2 linked regions of the Variovorax paradoxus genome follow. The protein of the gene in region 1 purifies or fractionates together with the protein of each later gene. This does not show direct contact. Links are inferred from orthologs where the notes say so. Each region holds a gene or a part of one and is shown in the gene's direction. Other genes may lie near its edges.

Evidence for each region.
Region 2: the proteins of QFZ42_RS00635 (region 1) and QFZ42_RS25890 purify together in Escherichia coli (affinity purification with mass spectrometry, with the first as the bait; 2 studies listed by BioGRID). This does not show direct contact. The link is inferred for Variovorax paradoxus from one-to-one orthologs.

The regions. Positions count from the first base shown.
Region 1 is NZ_JAUSXG010000001.1:129,215-132,369, reverse strand. The notes cover bases 1-2,842. They hold QFZ42_RS00635 (DsbC family protein), read left to right. Parts: upstream 1-981; coding sequence 982-1,704; downstream 1,705-2,842. Other genes in these bases: QFZ42_RS00630 (M61 family metallopeptidase), read left to right, coding at 1,704-2,842; QFZ42_RS00640 (FAD-dependent monooxygenase), read left to right, coding at 1-961. Also shown: more of QFZ42_RS00630, read left to right, coding at 2,843-3,155. UniProt on the Escherichia coli protein: Acts as a disulfide isomerase, interacting with incorrectly folded proteins to correct non-native disulfide bonds.
Region 2 is NZ_JAUSXG010000001.1:5,454,044-5,457,247, reverse strand. What follows is about bases 185-3,075. They hold QFZ42_RS25890 (FKBP-type peptidyl-prolyl cis-trans isomerase), read left to right. Parts: upstream 185-1,337; coding sequence 1,338-1,814; downstream 1,815-3,075. Other genes in these bases: QFZ42_RS25885 (CYTH and CHAD domain-containing protein), read right to left, coding at 1,855-3,075; QFZ42_RS25895 (LysR family transcriptional regulator), read left to right, coding at 371-1,309; QFZ42_RS25900 (DoxX family protein), read right to left, coding at 185-285. In the rest of the region: more of QFZ42_RS25900, read right to left, coding at 1-184; more of QFZ42_RS25885, read right to left, coding at 3,076-3,204. UniProt on the Escherichia coli protein: Folding helper with both chaperone and peptidyl-prolyl cis-trans isomerase (PPIase) activities. Chaperone activity prevents aggregation of unfolded or partially folded proteins and promotes their correct folding.

The DNA.
Region 1 (3,155 bases):
GCCGGACGCGGCCCATGCCACGCCGGTGCGCGAAATGCTCGTGAACGGCGACGAGGGCGGCCGCGTGCAATTCAACGCCGTGCGCCAGAAGGTCGATGCGCTGGCCTGGATCGTCGACGTGCCCGCGCTGGAGCAGCGGCTGGCCGACGCGGTCCGCTTCCAGCCCCAGGTCGAGATCGTGGCCGAGCCCGTGCCCGCCCCGCTCACCGTGGTGTGCGAGGGCAAGGCCAGCACCACGCGCGATGCGCTGGGCGTGAGCTACGCGGTGACCCGCTATCCGCAGCATGCGATTGCGGCGCGGCTCGAGGCCGCCCAGTCGCATGACGGCGTTGCGCGCCAATGGTTCAACGACAAGGGCGAGGTACTGGCGCTGCTGCCGATGGGCGGCGCGCACGGCCGTTCGCTCGCGCTGGTGTGGTCGGTCGATCAGCTTCGCGCGCCCGCGCTGCTGGCGCAGAGCGCCGAAGAATTCAATGCCGCCGCGAGCGAGGCCAGCCACGGCGCGCTCGGGCCCCTGCAACTCACGAGCGAGCGCGCCGCCTGGCCGCTCGCGCGCGCCATTGCCGACCGCTGGACCGGCGCCATGCCCACCCCGGCGCAGGGCCCGTCCGCGCCTTCGTCGCAGTCCTGGGCGCTGGCCGGCGATGCCGCCCACACGGTGCATCCGCTCGCGGGCCAGGGCCTCAACCTCGGCTTGGCCGATGCCGCCATGCTGGCCGACGTGATCAAGCACCGCGACTACTGGCGCAGCGTGGGCGACGCGCGCCTGCTGCGCCGCTACGAGCGTGCTCGCCGCGCCGACGTGCTGCAGATGAGCCTGGCCACCGACGGCCTGCAGCAACTTTTCTCGCACAGTGCGGGGCCCCTGCCCGCGCTGCGCAACTGGGGCATGCGCGGCTTCGACCGCACGCGCCTCCTCAAGCATTGGATCGCCAACCAGGCGATGGGCTTGAAGGCATGAATCCATCGACCGGACTTCCAATGAAACTCGCACGCCACCTTCTTTTCGCCGCCTGCACGCTGGGTGCGGCCGTCACGGCCCTTGCCGGCGAAGCCGAGATCCGCAAGAACCTTCCGGCGCGCATTCCGCAGTTCCCGGCCATCGACGAAGTCACCAAGTCGCCGCTGTCGGGCCTTTATGAAGTGCGCGTGAACGGGTTCCAGATCTACTACACCGACGAGCAGGGCAACTACCTGCTGCAGGGCAACCTCATCGACGTGAATGCGCGCAAGAACCTGACCGAGGAGCGCATCGAGAAGCTCAGCCAGGTCTCGTTCGACAAGCTGCCCGTGAAAGACGCGATCAAGATCGTACGCGGCACCGGCAAGCGCAAGCTCGCGGTGTTCGAAGACCCGAACTGCGGCTACTGCAAGCGCTTCGAGAAAGACATGAAGACGATCGACAACGTCACCGTCTACCTGTTCCTCTACCCGGTGCTCGGCCCCGACTCGGCAACCAAGTCGCGCGACATCTGGTGCAGCAAGGACAAGGGCAAGGCCTGGGGCGACTGGATGGAAACCAGCGTCAAACCCGGCGCCGCGGCAAGCAGCTGCGACGTGACCGCCCTGCAGCGCAACGTGGAATTCGGCCGCAAGTACAACATCACGGGCACGCCCACGCTGATCTTCAGCGACGGCACCCGCGCGCCGGGCGCCATTCCGGCGGAGCAGGTCGAGAAGCAACTCACCGCTTCCACCAACTGATGGCCGCGCCAGCCGTTTCGCGGCGCGCCGTGGCGCAGCCGGCCGCAGCGGTGCGCTATCGCATCGAATGCGCGGACCTGCATGCGCACCTGTTCGCCGTCACCTTGACCATCGAAGCACCTGCCGCGCAGCAACGCGTTTCGCTGCCGGTGTGGATTCCGGGCAGCTACCTGGTGCGCGAGTTCGCCAAGAACCTGCAGGGCCTGCGCGCCACGCAAGGGCGCCGCAAGCCCGTGCTGACGCAGCTCGATAAGTGCAGCTGGCAAATCGACTGCGTGCCGGGCCAGCCGCTGGTGCTGCACTATCAGGTCTGCGCCTACGACAACTCGGTGCGCACCGCCTGGCTCGACGCCGAACGCGGCTTCTTCAACGGCACGAGCCTCTGCCTTCGGGTCGAAGGCCAGACCGATGCGCCGCATGCGCTGGACATCGTCGCACCCGCTTCTTCATCTGACGATATGCGGTGGTCGTGTGCCACCGCCCTGGTGCCTTCGAAGACCGACAAGCAGGGCTTCGGCAGTTACCTGGCCGCCGGCTACGACGAGCTGGCCGACAGCCCGGTCGAGATGGGCGCCTTCTGGAGCGCGGAGTTCGAAGCCTGCGGCGTGCCGCACCGCTTCGTCATCGCGGGCGCCGCGGCCTCGTTCGACGGCGAGCGCCTGATCGCCGACACGCAGGCCATCTGCGAAGCCGAAATCCGCTTCTGGCACGGCGACAAGGCAGGCAAGCGCGGCGGGCCGAAGCTGCCCATCGACCGCTACGTGTTCATGCTCAATGCGGTGGACGACGGCTACGGCGGGCTCGAGCACCGGCACTCCACCGCACTGATCTGCAACCGGCGCGACCTGCCGCAGCGCGGCGCCAAGAAGCAGCCAGAGGGCTACACCACGCTGATGGGCCTCATCAGCCACGAGTACTTCCACACCTGGAACGTCAAGCGCATGCGCCCGGCGGAATTCGCGCAGTACGACTACAGCCGCGAAAACTACACGCAACTGCTCTGGTTCTTCGAAGGCTTCACCAGCTACTACGACGACCTGCTGCTGCGCCGCGCCGGCCGCATCGACGACGCGGGCTACCTGCGCCTGCTCAACAAGACCATCAACCAGGTGCTGCAAACGCCGGGCCGCCTCGTGCAGCCGGTCGCCGATGCGAGCTTCGACGCCTGGGTCAAGTACTACCGGCAGGACGAACAAACGCCCAACAGCACCGTGAGCTACTACACCAAGGGCGCGCTGGTGGCACTGTGCTTCGACCTCACGCTGCGGCGCGAAGGCAAGGGCACGCTCGACGACGTGATGCGCCACCTGTGGGTGCAGAGCCGAGGCGGCCCGATCAGCGAGGCCGACATGGCCACCGCGCTCGAGGCCGTGGGCGGACGCTCCTATGCGGCGGAAATTGCGCAGTGGGTGCATTCCACCGACGAGTTGCCGCTCGCGGACTTGCTGCGC
Region 2 (3,204 bases), 5.3 Mb from region 1 along the record:
GGCGCAGACCATGGTCGCGGTCAGCAGCAGGCCGCCAAGAAAGCCGGTGGCCGGCACCAGCAGCAGCACCGCACCGCCGACTTCGACCACGCCCGTCACATAGCGGAACCATTGCCCAAAGCCGATTGCATCGAACACTTGGACCATCTGCGGCACGCCGGCCAGCTTGGCGGCGCCCGCCGCGCTGAAGGCCAGCGCCAGAAGGATCCGAATGCCCCAGACAATGCGGCGCTGGGTGGTGGAAAGGGAGGGCGAAGAGGAGAAAAAAGAAGATGAGGAAGTCATGGCTCGAAGGTTAGGGCGGCGCCCATTGATCGACTAGACGGCAGAATCGGGTTGCACTCGTCCACCAGCAGAAGGAATTGCCGCCATGCTCGACCTCAACGACATCGCCATGTTTGTGCAGGTGGTGCGCCACGGCAGCTTTGCCGGGGCCGCGCGGCGGCTCGGTTTGCCGCCCAACACCGTGAGCCGGCGCATCCAGCAGCTCGAAGCGCAACTGGGCACGCGGCTGATGCAGCGCTCCACCCGCAAGCTCACCCTCACCAGCGCGGGCCAGGCTTTTCATGAGCGCTGCGCGGGCGCCGTCGACGGGCTGGTCGAGGCCGGGCAGGAGCTGATCACCGGCAGCCGTGAACCCAGCGGCTTGATCCGCGTGGCGGCGACCGCCGATTTCTTCGACTTCTTCCCGATGGAGTGGGTGTCCGACTTTCTGGCCGCGCATCCGCTCGTGCGCGTCGACTTCGTGCTCAGCGACGCCACGTCCGACCTGATCGCCGAGCAGATCGACATCGCTTTCCGCGGCGGCGCGCTGCCGGACTCAGGCTACGTCGCCCGCAAGCTCATGAACGCCCGGACCGACGGCATGGTGGCCAGTCCCGCGTACATCGCCGCGCGCGGCGCGCCCGCCACGCTGCGGGACCTGGCGAACCATGACTGCGTCACCTCGCCCCATCCGAGCGGCCGCACGATATGGCGCTTGGTCGGACCGGGGGGCGCCGAGGAAGAAGTGCAGGCCGCGGGCCGCTTCAGCGGCAACACCGCACAGGCGCTGCGCAGGGCCGCCGTCGCCGGCCTAGGCGTCGCGCTGCTGCCGCCTACCATGGCGAGGCCCGACCTGGAAGCCGGCCGGCTGGTTCCGGTGCTGCCGGAGTACCAGCGCACGGGACAGGGGCTGAGCGTGCTGTATCCGAGCCGGAAGCACCTGCCGCTGGCGGTGTCGGCTTTCGTTGGAATGGTGATGGAGAAGCTGAGCGCGGTGGAGGCGCTGCCGGAGATGCTGCGGGTGGCGCAGGCCCCATCGCGCTGACCGGTCGATTTCCACAGAAAATGCCCGCATGAAAATCGAAAAAGACACCGTCGTCACCCTCAAGTACAAAGTCGCCGACACCCAGGGCAAGCTCATCGAAGCCAGCCCCGAGCCGATGGCCTATCTGCATGGCGGGTACGAGAACACGCTGCCCAAGATCGAGGAAGCGCTCGATGGCAAGGAAAAGGGCTACCAGACCACGCTGAACCTCGCGCCTGAAGACGCCTTCGGCCTGCGCGACGAGGCGCTGGTGCGCACCATTCCCAAGGCGGAGTTCCCACCGGGCGTTAAGGTGGGCGGCCAGTTGCAGGGGCGGCTCGACGATGGCACCGAGCACGTCTTCACCGTAACGAAGATCAAAGGCCCGGTGGTGCTGCTCGACGGCAACCATCCGTGGGCGGGCAAGGCGCTGCGCTTCAGCCTTCAGGTGACGGACGTGCGCGCGGCGTTGCCGGTGGAGATCGAGCATAAGCACGTGCATGGGGCGCACGGGCACCACCACTGATCGAAGCTCCGATCGATCGATTTTCAGGCAGGCCCGCTGCCTACTTCTTTGCCCAGAACCGCGGCGCCTTCTCGATCTTGTCCAGCGCCTTGCGGCACGCCTTCGCGCCGGCCGCATGGCGCGCGCTGAACCAGCCGACGGCGAACCATGCACGCGCATCGTGCGCAGCGGCTTCGCGGTAGATGGCCATCGCCACGGCTTCGTCGTTGAACTCGCCCAGGGCGTCCTGCGCCGGGCGCAGCCGGTTCAGGTAGCGCTCGGCAGTTGATGTTTTCTTTTCGTCGTCCGCATCGGCGAACAGCGGCGCCACGAACTCGGCCAGATAGCGCAGGCGCTTGAGCCGCTTGCGGGTGCGATGCTGGTCTTCCGTAGGCAGGGACTCGAAGCGCTCGCCGTCGCGGACGACCTGTTGATGCAGGTGCTGCAGCCGTTTGCGCAAGAAGCGGCGGGCGTCGTCGGAATTCAGCGGTAGTGACTGTTCCTGCCGCGCCGCTTCTGCGTGCACCGAGGCGGTGAAGCCGATGAGCGAAACCAGCGCCGATTGAAATGCCGGCGCACGCACGATGTCGCTCGGTGACGGCGCACCAGCCGCTGCTTGATCGCCCGCGAGCGGATCGAACGCCGGTGCCCCCGCGCCGCGCAATTGCGGCTGCGCGAGCTTCACGATCTGCTCGCGATCGCGCAGTGCACCGAGAGCGCGAAAGGCTTCGACCAGCGGCGGCTCCCATTCGGCAGCAGCAAAAAGGCTCCCGCTCGCATCGAGCCCCGCGAGTTCGCGCAATGCGGTGCGCAGCCGGCGGATGCAGATGCGCAGCTGATGGATCTGTTCTTCGTCGATGCTGCCAGCCGCGATTTCGCTGGCGTTGGGCAGCATCTGGGCGAGACAGGACGCAACCACGGCCTGCTGGATGGCACGGCCGTCGAGCGTGTTGTCCTTTTCATCGGCGAACCGGGGCGGCTCGGCCTTGATGGCCGGCACGACGTCGAGCTTTGCCAGCAGGCGCGCGCCGCGTTCCGCCTTGGAGACCGTGCTGAACCAAAGGCCGTGCTGCTGCGACCAGCGGCGCGCCAGCGCAACGAGGCCCTGCACATCGCCGCGCTTGAGCTCGAGCTCCAGTTCGCACACCGGCGATTCGCGCTGCTCGGGCGTGCCCGCATGGGCGACGACCTTGCCGAGGTCGAGCGCCAGCTCCACCACCGCGGCGCCAGCCCCCGTGGTGCGCACGTCGCGCGTCAGCCGAACAATGTCGGTGGACTGGCGCTCGACCAGCGGCGCACCGCTTTCGGCCAGCACCTTGGCGAGCCGCTCGCCAACCGGCGTGCCCTGGTGGCGTTGCGGGTCGACCGTGGGCGATGCGCCGCCCGCCGCGGCGCCAAGGTCGACGTTGTG